DNA from 2 places in the Saccharopolyspora sp. 6V genome. Region 1 is predicted to be linked to the other one. Evidence: riboswitches for the same ligand, from Rfam matches in the RefSeq annotation. Region 1 holds a riboswitch; the other holds the start of a gene.
The links. Region 1 has a riboswitch for S-adenosylmethionine ahead of LCD35_RS15795 (aminotransferase class V-fold PLP-dependent enzyme). Riboswitches for the same ligand answer to the same signal wherever they lie in the genome.
Positions count from the first base shown of each region.

Region 2: linked by a shared signal. The riboswitch ahead of LCD35_RS06135 (methionine ABC transporter ATP-binding protein) and the one ahead of LCD35_RS15795 (aminotransferase class V-fold PLP-dependent enzyme) in region 1 are both predicted to bind S-adenosylmethionine.

Region 1 covers NZ_JAIUKB010000074.1:17,703-25,240, forward strand. Annotated here, with positions in the region: gene LCD35_RS15775 (AsnC family protein) at 1-921, shown strand, start outside; gene LCD35_RS15780 (hypothetical protein) at 1,145-1,519, opposite strand; gene LCD35_RS15785 (RluA family pseudouridine synthase) at 1,638-2,555, opposite strand; gene lspA (signal peptidase II) at 2,567-3,280, opposite strand; gene LCD35_RS15795 (aminotransferase class V-fold PLP-dependent enzyme) at 3,315-4,643, opposite strand; SAM riboswitch class IV at 4,715-4,829, opposite strand; gene ileS (isoleucine--tRNA ligase) at 4,954-7,538, opposite strand, start outside.
Region 2 covers NZ_JAIUKB010000026.1:40,951-48,488, reverse strand. Annotated here, with positions in the region: gene LCD35_RS06155 (TatD family hydrolase) at 1-119, shown strand, start outside; partial or broken gene LCD35_RS06150 (transglycosylase family protein) at 416-679, shown strand; gene LCD35_RS06145 (transglycosylase family protein) at 1,396-2,952, shown strand; gene rsmA (16S rRNA (adenine(1518)-N(6)/adenine(1519)-N(6))-dimethyltransferase RsmA) at 3,114-3,989, shown strand; SAM riboswitch class I at 4,192-4,281, shown strand; gene LCD35_RS06135 (methionine ABC transporter ATP-binding protein) at 4,549-5,571, shown strand; gene LCD35_RS06130 (methionine ABC transporter permease) at 5,568-6,251, shown strand; gene LCD35_RS06125 (MetQ/NlpA family ABC transporter substrate-binding protein) at 6,351-7,163, shown strand; gene LCD35_RS06120 (4-(cytidine 5'-diphospho)-2-C-methyl-D-erythritol kinase) at 7,363-7,538, shown strand, end outside.

The DNA.
Region 1 (7,538 bases):
GACGTCCGCGACGTGGCCGCCCGGCTCGCGGTGCTCTCCACCACCGGGCTGCCCATGGTCGTCGGCGTCGAGTGCGACCCGGTGGGCATCCGCAACGCGGTCGCCGCCGCGAACGCCTGGACCCAGGCCAGCGGCGGCTACCAGGTGCCCAACCCGCCCAGCGGCGGCTACCAGGTGCACGGCGGCCCCAGCGGAGCGCACAGCGGCGGGCATCCCGGCCAGAACCCGCCCAGTGGCCCGCAACCGTTCACCCCCGCGGGCCCGCCCGCCTCCTTCGGCCAGCCGCAGCAGGTCAGGCCCGCGCCGCCGCCCGCACCGCAGCAGGCGCAGCCGAACCCGTGGGGCCCGCCCGGATCAGCCGCGTGGGCGCGCGGCGACCAGCAGCGGCCCCCGCAGCCCGGCCAGCCCGCGAGCGGACCGCAGTCCGGGCCGCAACCGGCGCAGCAGCCGGCGAACCCGCACGCGCCGACCGCCAAGACCCCGGTGCCCGCCGCGGCCCGCACCGGCAAGGTCGGCAGCAAGCTCGACGTGGACGGCCCCGAAGGCGAGCGGATCACCATCCAGCTCGTCGAGGTCGTCGACCCGGCCGACTTCCTGTTCACCGCGGCCGGCTACCAGCTGCAGGAGGGCGAGCGCTCGGTCGTCGTGCACACCGAGCTCACCAACCGCAGCCCGATGCCGTTCATCTCGCTGCCCGACCTCTACCTGGTCCTGGTCGCCGAGGACGGGTCCACCGTGGGCAAGGCGCCGGTCGCGCTGTCCTCCCGGCCGCCGCACCGCATCGGCGTGCCGCCCGGCGAGACCGCGGGCGGGCACACCGTGTACGTGCTGCCGGAGGACACCGAGCTGTCCACGGTCCGCTGGGCCATGCGCCCCGGGGACGACCAGCGCACCCTCCACTGGGACATCACCGATCTCTGATTCCGCGCTCGCGCTGCTGAGCGGGGCGGTGGTGGGACCTCGCCCGTCCGCTCGCCGAGGGGGATCGTTCGCACCGGTGGCTCTGCGCCACAGGGGAAAGCGCCGTCCTCGCTGGAAGACGGCCGAGAACTCGCGTGGGGCGGCTTGCTCAGGTGGTCGCCGGTGACGGGAAGACGCCGGACCCACCGCGGGAGCCCGCAGCTGGTCCATCCACTTCGGACTCTCAGTTGCCGCGGCGGCGAACCCAGTCGAGGGGACCGCCGCGAGGGCGCTCCGGGCGGCGTTCGCGGCGTTGCAGGGTCGGCCAGTCACCCGCGTCCGCGGACGGGCCGGGTTCCGGATCGGCGCCGAGCACCGCCGGGCCCGCGCGGCCGACGTCCTCCGCCGCCAGCAGCTCCGCCAGCCCCTGCTGGCCGGGATCGGTCCGCTCCGCGTCGGTGGTGGGCCACCGCTCCTCGACCTCCGCGCGCTCGTCCCGCCGCGCGGACGCGGACGGCGGTGCACCGCCCAGCGGCAGACCCGCCGGCGGCGTCGGCGTGTCGTCGGTGAACTCCGCGCGACGCCCGTCGAACGTCCCGCTCGCTCCGGCCTGGGTCATCGGCCACTCCCCCCGCTGTTCCTGGATCAGCACGACCACGCTACGCGACCGGCTGGACCCGTCCGGACGACGATCGCCGCAACGCGCGTCCCGGCGGCGGGAGCGGGCGGCCGGCGGCTCAGGAGTCCTGTTCGCGGAGGGTGTCCAGGGCGCGCTGCAGGTCGTCCGGGTAGTCGCTGGTGAACGTCACCCACTGCCCGTCGGCGGGGTGCTCGAAGCCGAGCATCCGCGCGTGCAGCCACTGCCTGCCGAGCTGCAACCGCCGCGCCAGCACCGGATCCGCGCCGTAGGTGAGGTCGCCCGCGCACGGGTGCCGGACCGCGGAGAAGTGCACCCGGATCTGGTGCGTGCGCCCGGTCTCCAGCTTCACGTCCACCAGGGACGCGGCGCGGAACGCCTCCACCGTCTCGTAGTGGGTGATGCTGGGCTTGCCTCCGCTGACCACGGCGAACTTGTAGTCGTGCTTGGGGTGGCGGTCGATCGGCGCGTCGATGGTGCCGCTGCTCGGATCGGGGTGGCCCTGCACCAGCGCGTGGTAGCGCTTCTCCACGGTGCGCTCCTTGAACGCCCGCTTCAGCGCGGTGTAGGCGTGTTCGCTCTTCGCGGCGACCATGACGCCGGTGGTGCCCGCGTCGAGCCGGTGCACCACGCCCTGGCGCTCCGCGGCGCCCGAGGTCGCGATGCGCACGCCCGCGGCGGCGAGCCCGCCGATCACGGTGGGGCCCTCCCAACCGGGGCTGGGGTGCACGGCGACGCCGATGGGCTTGTCGACCACGACGATGTCGTCGTCCTGGTGCAGGATCCGCAGGCCCTCCACGGGCACCGCGACCACTTCCGGTTCGGGCCGCGCGTCGGGCAGCGTCACTTCCACCAGCCCGCCCGCGATCAGCCGGTCCGACTTGCCGACGGGAGCGCCGTCGAGCAGCACCTCACCGGATTCGGCGAGCCCCGCCACCGTGTTCCGGGACAACCCGAGCAACTTCGCCAGGCCCGCGTCGACCCGCATCCCTTCGAGGCCGTCGGGGACCGGGAGCATCCGCAGATCGCTCATGCCCGGTCCTCGCGCTTCTTCCGGGTGTGCACGGTGCCGTCGTAGTCGCGGCCGAGCAGCGACAGCAGCACCACGAGGATCCCGCCGCACACGATGGACGAGTCGGCGACGTTGAACACCGGCCACACGCTGCCGTCCGGCGCGAACAGCGACACGAAGTCCACGACGTGGCCGCGCAACGGCCCGGGCTCCCGGAACAACCGGTCGACCAGGTTCCCGCACGCCCCGCCCAGCACCAGGCCGAGCCCGACGGCCCACCCGGTGGAGCGCAGCTTCGGCGCCAGCCACACGATGACGCCGACCACGACGATCGCCAGCAGCGCCAGCAGCCAGGTCATGCCGGTGGCCAGCGAGAACGCCGCCCCCGGGTTGCGCACCAGCACCAGGTACACCGCCCCGCCGAACAGTTCCAGCGGCGGCTGCCCGTCGAGCCGCGCGACCGCGGCGATCTTGGTCACCACGTCCGCGGCGAGCAGCAGCGCGGCCACCCCGAACAGCAGCGCCAGCAGCTTCCGCGAGGCACGGCCACCGGCCGCCCCGACCGCGGTCGAACCGTCGCCGTCCGAACCCGGGTCCGGCTCGCTCGCGGCGGTACCGCCGTCCCCGCTCGCGGCGGGTCGCGCTTCCGGTTCTGAGGACGAGCCCTCGCCGGTGGCGGGGTTCGATCCGGGCTGCTCGGAGTCGGACTGCTCGGTGTTCACCCGGCCCATTCTCCCCGACCGCCGATCGGTCGTTCGCAGCGGCTCACGCCAACGCGGCGGGGAACTCGCGCGGGTCGTCGACGGGAACCCAGCGGCCGCCGTCGAGTTCGTAGCTCCACTGCGGACCGTGGGCGACGAGCCCGCGCAGCGCGGTGACGATCCGGTCCACGTGCTCGACGGTGGTGCCGAGACCGAGGCTGATCCGCACGGCGCGCTGCGCGTCGGTGCCCGCCAGCAGGTGCCGCACGGCCCGGTGCGCGCAGAACAGCCCGTCCCGCACGCCGATGCCGTGCTCCGCGGACAGCGCCGCCGCCAGCAGCCCGGGGTCCTGGCCGTCCACGGTGAAGCTGACCACGCCGACCCGGTCGTGCTCGGGGCCGAACAGACCCAGCTCGCGCAGCCCGGGAACGGTGGCGAGCCCGGCGCGGAGCCTGCGCAGCAGCAGGTCCTCGTGCCCCTCGATCGCCTCGGCGTGCTCGGCGAGCACCTCGCAGGCCTTGGCGAGCGCGTGCACCCCGACGGTGTTCGGCGAACCGGCCTCGTGCCGCTCCGGACCGGTGTTCCAGTCGATCTCGCCCGCGTCGGGGACCGATCGGGTGGCGCCGCCGCCGGCCAGGTACGGCTCGGCCCGGTCCAGCCAGTCGTCGCGGCCGATGAGCGCTCCCGCGCCGAACGGGGCGTAGAGCTTGTGCCCGGACAGCACGGCGTGGTCCACGCCGAGGTCGGCGATGCGCACCGGGCGGTGCGGGGCGAGCTGGGCGGCGTCGAGCACGGTGCGGGCGCCGTGCTCGCGGGCGACGCGGGCGAGCTCGGCGACCGGCCACAGCTCGCCGGTCACGTTGGACGCCCCGGTGAGCACGGCCAGCTTCGGCCCGTCGGCGCACTCGGCGAGCGCGGCGTCGAGCAGTCGCACCGCCTCCTGCGGGCTCTCCGGGATGCCGAGGTGGTGCACCCGCTCCCCCGCCCACGGCAGCAGCGCCGCGTGGTGCTCGGTGTCGAACACGACCACCGAGGTGTCCGCGGGAAGCGCGGCGGCCAGCAGGTTCAGCGCGTCGGTGGTGTTCCGGGTGAAGATCACCGAATCGGTGCGGCGGGCGCCGACGAACCGGCGCAGCGTCTCCCGCGCCCCCTCGTAGACCCGGGTGCACACCTGGGAGGCGAACCCGGCGCCGCGGTGCACGCTGGCGTACCAGGGCAGCAGCTCGTTCACGGCGTCGCGCACCGCGTTCAGGCAAGGCGCGCTGGCCCCGTGGTCCAGGTTGGCGTACTCGGCGGAACCGCCGGTGACCAGCGGAACCCGCAGCTGCGCGCCGACGACCGCGGGGACCGCGGGAACGGAGTCCACGACGGACCAGATCGGGGTTTCGGCGATCTCGCCGGTGGCGGAGCGGACGGCTGACGACACGATGCCTCCTAGGGCCTCACCGGGCCCGGAGCATTCGGGGCCCGCGCTTGCCGATCGCCCTGCGCGATCGGCCAGGTCCTCACCCGGGGCACCCCACCGCGGTAGGAGGGTTGCCGGCCAGCAAACCGGGGTTTCCCGCTGGCACTCATGACCTTCGACGGAGAAGACTAGGGATCGCCCCCGCCGCGCGCAACCACCCCGTGCGAAGTGGGAGGTGCGCCACGCCCGTCCGGGCGGATCCGCGGTGGTTCCCGCGGACCCGCCCGGCGGCGACCGATCAGACCCGTTCGACGGCGACCGAGACGTCCACGCCGTCCCCGACGCTGCCCGCGGAACCACCCGCGGCCGCGCCCTCGGACACGGCGTCGGCGAGCGTTTCGGCGGCGATGAACTCGCGGTGCGCGTCCACGGCGGCCAGCACCTCGGCCGGCGCGGAGACCTCGACGCGGATGCGGTCGGAGATCTCGAAACCGGCGTCCCGGCGCGCCTGCTGCACGACGCGCACCAGGTCGCGGGCCACGCCTTCGGCGGCCAGCTCCGGGGTGACGTCGCAGTCCAGCACCACCATCCCGGCGCCGCCCGGCAACGCGGCCGCGGCACCGGAGTCGGTGGACACCAGCCGCTCGGTGAACTCGCCCTCCTGCAGTTCGGTGCCGTCGGCGACCACGGCCCCGGCCGCGTTGCGGGTCCAGTCACCGGACTTCACGGCCTTGATCACCCGCTGCACGTCCTTGCCCAGCCGAGGTCCGGCGGCGCGGGCGTTCACGGCGATCTCGAACCGGCCGTGCGCGGCGACGTCGGTGGTCAGCTCGACCTCCTTGACGTTCACCTCGTCCCGGACCAGGTCGACGAACGGCCGCAGCGACTCGGCCTCCGGCATGGCCACGACCAGCTTCGCCAGCGGCAGCCGGACGCGGCGCGAGTTCGACTTCCGCAGCGCCAGCGCCGAGGAGCACACCTGCCGCACCCGGTCCATCGCGGAGACCAGCGCCGCGTCGGCAGGCAGCTCGTCGACCAGCGGCCAGTCCGACAGGTGTACCGAGCGGCCGCCGGTGAGCCCGCGCCACACCGCTTCCGCGGTCAGCGGCAGCAGCGGCGCCACCACCCGGCAGGTCACCTCCAGCACGGTGTGCAGGGTGTCGATGGCGTCGGCGTCCCCGGCCCAGAACCGGTCCCGGGAGCGGCGCACGTACCAGTTGGTCAGCACCTCCAGGAAGTCGCGGACAGCGGCGCACGCCCCGGCCGGGTCGAACACGTCCATCGCGGCCTGCACGTCGCCGACCAGCTCGTGCGCCTTGGCGAGCACGTAGCGGTCCAGCACGTGCTCGCTGTCCACCCGGAACCGGCCCTCGACTCCTTCGGCGTTGGCGTACAACGCCAGGAAGTACCAGGAGTTCCACAGCGGCAGCACCGCCTGGCGCACCGCGTCCCGGATGCCGCGCTCGGTGACCACCAGGTCTCCGCCGCGCAGGATCGGGCTCGCCATCAGGAACCAGCGCATCGCGTCCGAACCGTCGCGGTCGAAGACCTCGTTCACGTCCGGGTAGTTGTTCTTCGACTTCGACATCTTCATGCCGTCGTCGCCGAGCACGATGCCGTGCGCGACCACGTTGGAGAACGCGGGCCGGTCGAACAGCGCGGTGGCCAGCACGTGCAGCAGGTAGAACCAGCCGCGGGACTGGCCGTTGTACTCGACGATGAAGTCGCCCGGGTAGTGGTGCTCGAACCAGTCGGAGTTCTCGAACGGGTAGTGGACCTGCGCGAACGGCATCGCCCCGGACTCGAACCAGCAGTCCAGCACCTCCGGCACCCGCCGCATCGTGGACGCGCCGGTCGGGTCGTCCGGGTTCGGCCGGGTCAGCTCGTCGATGTTCGGGCGGTGCAGGTCGGCGGGCCGTACCCCGAAGTCGCGCTCCAGCTCGTCCAGCGAGCCGTACACGTCGGTGCGCGGGTACGCCGGGTCGTCCGAGGTCCACACCGGGATCGGCGAACCCCAGAACCGGTTCCGCGAGATGTTCCAGTCGCGGGCGTTGGACAGCCACTTGCCGAACTGGCCGTCCCGGATGTGCCCCGGCACCCAGTTGATCTGCTGGTTGAGCTCGACCATGCGGTCCCGGAACCGGGTGACGGCCACGAACCAGGACGACAGGGCCCGCTGGATCAGCGCGTTGTCGCAGCGCCAGCAGTGCGGGTACGGGTGGTCGTAGGTCTCGTGCCGCAGCAGCAGCCCGGCTTCCTTGAGATCCCGGATGATCTGCTTGTTCGCCTCGAAGACCTGCTGGCCCTCGTACGGCGCGACCTCGGCGGTGAACCGGCCCCGCGCGTCGACCGGGACGACCGGTTCGATGTCGTGCGCGTCGGTGACGGCCTTGTCCTCCTCACCGAAGGCGGGCGCGATGTGCACGACACCGGTGCCGTCCTCGGTGGTGACGTAGTCGGCGGGCAGCACCTGGTGGGCGTTGGGTCGCCCGGCGAAGAAGTCGAACGGCGGCCGGTAGCTCGTGCCGATCAGCTCGGCGCCGGTGAACCGGGCGACGACGCGGTCGGCGACGTCCTCGCCGAGCTCCCGCGCGTACGCGCCCAGCCGGGCCTCGGCGAGCACGTAGCGCTCCCCGCCCTGGCCGGGCTCCACCAGCACGTAGTCCACCTCGGGGTGCACCGCGGCCGCGAGGTTCGACGGCAACGTCCACGGGGTCGTCGTCCAGACCAGGGCCAGCGCCCCGTCGAACGCCTTGCCCGGCGCGACGAGCCGCAGGCCCACCGTCACCGCCGGGTCCTGCCGCTGCCGGTAGGTGTCGTCCATCCGCGTCTCGGTGTTGGACAGCGGCGTCTCGCAGCGCCAGCAGTACCAGAGCACCCGGA
Region 2 (7,538 bases), on a different contig from region 1:
TCAATTACACCCTTCGAGAGCTCGCGGAACTGCGCGGAGCCGATCTCGCGGAACTCGCCGTGGCCACCACCGCCACGGCAGAGCGGATCTTCCGCCTCGATCAGGTAGGAACCGGCTGACCTGCGCTGACTGAGCGTGCCCTGCCGTCGTGCCGGGCGCGCGCACTGACTTGCGACCGCGACCCGGCGACCTAGCGTCCCCTGCGGAAGCCGGGGGCGGCCCCGCTCGGCGATCGGCCACAGTGGACCCGACAGGTCCGCGGCAGGCGCCGGGACCGCTGCCCGGAGGCACGGCAGTCAGGACCTGTATGCGCATCCGTGGCATCACCAGGATCGGAATCGCCGCCGCGATCACGCTGTGCGGCGCGCCGCTCGCGACCGCGGCACCCGCCCCCGAGCGCAGCGGTGACGCCGGAGAACCCCGCACCGCGCAGGTGTGGGACCGGCTGGCGCAGTGCGAATCCGGCGGGAACTGGGCCACCAACAGCGGGAACGGCTACTACGGCGGGCTCCAGTTCGACCGCAGCACGTGGGCGGCCTACGGCGGCGAGGGCTTCGCCCGCTACCCGCACCGCGCCTCGCGCGAGCAGCAGATCTCGGTGGCGAGCGCGCTGCGCGACGACCGCGGCGGCTACGGGGCCTGGCCGGCGTGCGCCCGGAAGCTCGGGCTCCCGCGTTGAGCGCTCCTGCTCCGAACGGCGTCCCGAAGCGCCGCTGAACGGCTCGACCGCCGGAGATCGCCCGGGAGTGTGAGGAAGTGAGGTTCCTCATCACCCACCGCGTCCGGACGGTCGTTGCCGCCGCCGGCGCGGGCGGCGGGAGATGACCGCTCTCTCCCGTCGCCCGCCCCCCACCCGCCGTCCCGGCGCCCGAGCCGGATCCGCTGATCGGGGCGACTGGTGATCCGCTCACCAGGGACGATCAAACCGTCCACTGGGGACGAAGTGGTCGATCTCGGCGCGGAGCGGCGAAACCGCGGCGGTGGTGGGAAAACTGGCAGCGGTTCGCGGTCGATCACTCGACCCGATCACCGACGGTGCACGGTTGCGCGGCAAATCGGCGTAACCCAGGTCACACCGCCGGGGGGCCCCTTGGCGGGCCCGCGGGATCACGCTAGAGTCTCGGCCTCGTAACCGATGACAACGAAGTCACGGGAACGCCCGCTAGTCGCCGCCGGGTACGTCGGGGAAGTCGGTGCCACCGATCGAGCTGGGAACGAGACCGGTTCGCATCAGGTATCGGCTGAAGACGGCGCTTGGCTACGGGAGTCGGATACGGAAACGAAGCACGAAGTCGCGCAGCGGCAGGTGAAGGAGTTCGAACCGGACATGCTCGGCGAACTCCCCTCGGTCACCCGCGCGCGGACGGCTTCTCGCTTTCGAGAGGTAGCGACCCTGTGAACGGACGCGGCATCCCCGGTGCCCACGCCAGCTCCACCAGCAGTGATGAACAGCTGGGTGGTGCAGGCCGAGACCACGGCTACTGGGCCGATTCATTCGAGCCCTCGACGGACTGGTTCAGCCCCGTGAGCCCGCAGCAGCAGACCGCGGTCGGCCTGCTCGATCGCGAGAGCGATGCGGAGATCACCGCCGAGCAGCCCTTCGCCCCCATCAGCGACCGGTACCCGGCGCAGGACCACCCGAGCTTCCCGCCCGGCGCGCTGGAGATCACGCCGGACGACGTGCTCGAAGCGCTCGGACCGCAGGCCGACGAGATGCTCGCGACTGCCGACATCGACGTCGACGAGCTCATCCGGCTCATCAACGCAGAGACCGTGGTCATGCCGCCGCTGGTCCTGCCCGACGAGCTCGGTGAACCGCAGGCGCAGCCCTCCCCGGAGGTCGTCGAAGCGATCACCTCGTGGAAGCAGCGCTTCCTCAAGGGCGCGGTCGCCGCGGTCATCCTCACCCTGACCGGCTCCGGCGGTGCCGCCGCCGCGATGGACAAGTCCGTCACCGTCGAGATCGACGGCAAGGAACGCCAGGTCAACACCTACGAGTCGACCGTCGGCGAAGTCCTCGAGGACGAGGGCATCAGCATCGGCGAGCACGACGCGCTGAGCCCCTCCCCGCAGTCCAAGGTCGGGCACAACGACACGATCACCCTCGACCGCGGCCGCCTGCTGAAGATGACGGTGGACGGCGAGCAGCGCGAGGAGTGGGTCCGGTCGGTGACCGTCGGCCAGGCGCTGCGCCAGCTCGGCGTCGCCGACGACGGCGCCTGGGTCTCCAGCGCGCGCAGCACGGCGGTGCCCGAGCAGGGCATGGACCTGGTGGTCAAGACCGCCAAGGACATCACGATCACCGACGGCGCGGGCGAGCCCCGGCAGCTGACGACCACCGCGGTGACCGTCGACGAGCTGGTGCAGGAGCAGAACCTCCAGCTCGGGCCGGAAGACCACATCACCCCCGGCGGCGACCAGAAGATCACCAGCGGTGCCACGGTGCAGATCGACCGCACCGGCAGCACCGTGATCAACGTGACGGTGCCGATCGAGCCGCCGGTCAAGGAGATCGAAGACGACTCCATGCTCAAGGGCGAGGAGAAGGTCGAGAACCCGGGCACGCCCGGCGAGAAGATCGTCTTCACCCGGGTGAGCACCCGCAACGGCGAGGAGACCGGTCGCGAAGCGGTCGGCGAGAAGATCACCAAGGAGCCGACCGAGAAGGTCGTCCGCGTCGGCACCAAGCAGCCGCCGAACAGCGCCGTCTGGGACAAGCTGGTGCAGTGCGAGGCCGGCGGCAACTGGTCGATCAACAGCGGCAACGGCTACTACGGCGGTCTCCAGTTCGACAAGAGCACCTGGGACGCCTACGGCGGCGACCAGTACGCGGCCTACCCGCACCAGGCCAGCCGGGAACAGCAGATCTCGGTCGCCACGAAGGTGCGCGACGCCCGCGGCGGCAGCTACGGCGCCTGGCCGGGCTGCTCCTCGAAGCTCGGCCTGAGCTGAGCCGCGCCGGGACGGTTCCCGGCTCCCGCGTTCTTCGACCGGTCATCGGCCTCGTGCCGGTGCCCGCTCGTTCGCGTTCCCGGGCCTGCTCGGTGCGGTCCTGATCAGCGCGGGGGAGGGCGGGCGCGGTGCGGGAAGCGGGCGCGGGTAGCTTTGACCTCGTGGAACAGCACGCGAACCAGGCGCGGTTGCTCGGGCCGGCCGATGTTCGCCGGCTGGCGGGGGAACTCGGGATCCGGCCGACGAAACGGCTGGGCCAGAACTTCGTGCACGACTCGAACACGGTGCGCCGCATCGTCGGCGCGGCCGAGCTCACCGCCGAGGACGTGGTGCTGGAGGTCGGGCCCGGGCTGGGCTCGCTGACCTTGGCGTTGCTGCCGGAGGCCGCCGGGGTGGTGGCCGTGGAGATCGATCCGGTGCTCGCCGAGCGGTTGCCGCGCACCGCCGCCGAGTTCGCCCCCGAGCTGTGCGACCGGTTGCGGGTGCTGCCCGCCGACGCGCTGCGGGTGCGGGCCGCCGACTTCGCCGAGCCGCGGCCGACCGCGCTGGTGGCGAACCTGCCGTACAACGTGGCGGTGCCGGTGGTGCTGCACCTGCTGGCGGAGCTGCCGTCGCTGCGCACCGGGCTGGTGATGGTGCAGTCCGAGGTCGCCGACCGGCTGGCCGCGAAACCGGGTGGTCGCACCTACGGGGTGCCGAGCGTGAAGGCCGCGTGGTACGCCGACGTCCGGCGCGCCGGGCCGGTGCCGCGCAACGTGTTCTGGCCGGTGCCGAACGTCGATTCCGGGCTGGTGGCGTTCTCCCGGGTCGATCCGCCGTCGGCGGCGCCGCGGGCGCAGGTGTTCGCGGCGGTGGACGCGGCGTTCGCGCAGCGGCGCAAGACGCTGCGGGCGGCGCTGTCGGGCTGGGCCGGGTCGGCGGCGCGCGCCGAAGAGGTGCTGCGGGCGGCGGGGGTGGATCCGGCGGCGCGGGGCGAGCAGCTCACCGTGGCCGATTTCGCCCGGGTGGCCGAGGCCGCCGGAGAACCGGCGCGCTGACGTTCCGCTGCGTCGCCTCCCTTCGGGACTTCGTTGGTCCGTCCGGAGGGAAAACCGTAGTGTTGATCACATAAGGTCACCGGAATATTCACGGCGGGCCATGCCCCCTGCTCAACAGGGGGATGTGATTTGTCAAACGATTCCACATAGTGACGGGTTTTGGCTTGCGCCCGTCGACACCGCTGCGTTCTACTATGCGGGAAATCCATCCCGAGCGGCTGAGAGACCTGGCTCCACGACGCCGCAGCAACCACTCCACCGGAGCAGGTGCTAACGCCAGGGTCGATGGAGTTGTGGTGTCTGAAACTCTGCTCGCAGGTGAACGTGCGCCCCGGACCAGCCGCCGGCAGGCCCGCGGCGGTCGCGCTCGCGTCGGATCCGGTCCGCACGGCCTCGCCTTGACCCAGCGCCGGGTCATCGATCACGGACGCCGCACCACGACGGCCTGTCGCCTCGCCGGCTGACGACCCCAGTCGTCACCGCCCCACCAGGCCCTTCTGTTCCTCCCCGCCCGGCCGCGGCATGCCCGCAGGCCGGCGTGAGCTGATGCGGAGCGATCGTGATCACAGTCGAGAACCTCACCAAGTCCTTCCGGCACGACCAGTCGAGCCGGTCCGACGTCGTCGCCCTCGACGACGTGTCCCTGGAGGTCCCCGCGGGCGCCGTGCTCGGCGTCGTCGGCCCCAGCGGCGCGGGCAAGTCCACCCTCGCCCGGTGCATCGCCCTGCTGGAGAAGCCGGACCGCGGTGCCATCCGGGTCGACGGCACCGACCTCGTGGCCCTCGAAGGCGCCGCGCTGCGCGCCGCCCGCCGCCACATCGGCGTCGTGCCGCAGGGCGACTCGCTGCTGCGGCAGCGGACCGCCGCGGGCAACGTGGCGCTCCCGCTCGAAGCCGCCGGGATGCCCGCACCGCAGCGCCGCAGCCGCGTCGCCGAACTGCTCGACCTGGTGGGGCTCACCGACAAGGCGCCGACCTACCCGGACCGGCTCTCCGGCGGGCAGCGGCAGCGCATCGCGGTCGCCCGCGCGCTGGCCGCCAAGCCCTCGGTGCTGCTGGCCGACGAACCGACCTCGGCGCTGGACCCGGGCACGACCGACTCGGTGCTGACCGTGCTGGACCGGGCGCGTTCTGAACTGGGCGTCACCGTCCTGGTGGTCACCCACGACATGGCCGTGGTGCGGCGCATCGCCGACGACGTGGCCGTGCTCGAAGGCGGGCGCGTCGTGGAGCACGGCAAGGTGCTCGACCTCGTCGCCGAACCCGGCAGCCGGGTCAGCACCAGCCTGCTGCCCGAGACCGACCAGGCGCCCGCCGTGCCCGGAGTGCGGCACGACGTGGTCGCCGAAGTGGTCCTCGTCGGCTTCGCCGCCGTCGGGGCGCTGCTGCCGGAGGCGGCCGCCCGCTTCGGGGTGGAGCTGTCCATCCTCGGCGGCGGGCTCACCCGGCTCGGGGACACCCCGGTGGCGAAGTTCCGCATCGGACTCACCGGCGAGCGGTCCGAGTCGGCCCTGAAGTGGATGGTCGACCGGGACGCGCACGTGCGGCGCACCCCGGTCAGTGTTGATGGAGTCGCGGCGTGAGTGATCCGACCCCCTGGGCGGAAGTAGCGGAGCTGCTCGGCGGTGCCACCGTCGAAACGCTCTACATGGTGCTGGTGGCGACCGTGCTGGCGGTCCTCGGTGGACTGCCGCTCGGCGTGTTCCTGCACCTGAGTTCTCCGGTCGGGCTCAACCCGCGTCCGACGCTGCACCGGATCCTCGGTGTGGTCGTCGACGTGGTGCGGTCCGTGCCGTTCGTGGTGCTGCTGGTGGTGCTGGCCTCCTTCACCAGGTTGTTGGTGGGCACGTCCATCGGCAGCACCGCGGTGATCGTCCCGCTGGTCGTCGGCGCGGTGCCGTTCTTCGCGCGGCTGACGCAGAACGCGTTGCGGGAGGTGAGCTTCACCGTCGTCGAAGCCGCGATCACCACCGGGTCGAGCCGGTGGCGGATCGTGTGGACCGTGCTGCTCGGCGAGGCCCGCGCCGCGCTGGTCGGGGCCGTCGGCGTCACCGCCGTCGCGCTCATCGGCTACGCGGCGATGGCCGGCGCCATCGGCGGCGGAGGTCTCGGGACCACCGCCATCCAGGACGGCTACCAGGCGTACGACGAGCGCGTGCTGTACGGATCGGTGGCGGTGCTGGCCGTGCTGGCCTTCGCCATGCAGCTGCTCACCGACATCACCGCCAAAGCAGTGGACCGCCGCCGCAGCGCGACCGGCTAGGCCCGCAGCTCACCAGGAACACTCCGACGACGGGGACGTGCGATCCCCGCCGGCCGCCGGTGCGCGTCACCGGCCGGCCCTCCAGAAAGGACGCGATCGATGCGTTTTCGCTCCCTGGCCGTGGTGCTCACCGCCGCGACGCTGGCGCTCGCAGGTTGCGGCGGCTCCGGCACGCCCGCCGCGCAGGACCCCGAGGCCCCGCTGACCATCGGCGTCAGCCCGCAGCCGCACGGCGAGATCCTGCAGTTCGTCAAGGACGACCTGGCCGAGAAGGCAGGCATCGAGATCGAGATCGAGAAGTTCGACGACTACAACCGGCCCAACGAGGCCGTCGCCAACGGCGAGCTGGACGCGAACTACTACCAGCACAAGCCGTACCTGGCGGAGTACCAGGCGCAGCGCGGCGGCGAGTTCGAATGGGTGCAGACGGTGCACCTCGAACCGCTGTCGGTCTACTCCAAGAAGGTCCGCTCCCTCCAGGAGCTGCCGAACGGCGCGCGGATCGCGCTGCCCAACGACCCGTCGAACCAGACCCGCAGCCTGGAACTGCTGCAGGCCAACGGTGTCCTCAAGCTGAAGCCGGGCGCCGAGCAGGGCGCCGGGGTGCGCGACGTGGCGGAGAACCCGAAGAACATCCAGTTCCAGGAGCTCTCCAGCGACCAGCTGCCCCGCTCGGTCGATGACGCCGACGCGGCCATCGTGAACGGCAACTACGCGCTCAAAGCCGGGCTGAAGGATCCGATCGCGGTGGAGAGCGCGGAGAACAACCCGTACGCCAACGGTCTCGTCGCCTCGCCCGAGATGGCGAAGGACCCGCGGGTGCAGAAGCTGGCCGAGCTGCTGCGCTCGCCGGAGGTCGAGGACTTCATCAACAAGACCTACGGCGGCATCTCGGTGATCCCCGCTTCCTGATCGATCCCGGACCGGGGGGCCCCTCGTGGCAGCGGGGGGGCCGCGGTGCGTCCGGGCCGGGCTGGACGAAGATCCACCTGGTGGCGGTGCCATCGCCCGACCGGGAATTCCGGCCGGGTGCGCGGAGGTTCCGCTGTGAAGTCGGGTGCTGGGGCGGCACGCGAGTCGCGCGGACACGTACGCTCTAGGGGTGCTCTCCGTGGTACCCACCCCCATCACCGTGCGTGTCCCGGCCAAGGTGAACCTGCACCTGTCGGTCGGCGATACCCGCCCGGACGGCTACCACGAGCTGGTCACCGTCTTCCAAGCGCTCTCGCTCACCGACGAGGTGACGGTGCGCACCGCCGACGAGCCCGGCATCGAGGTGCACGGCGA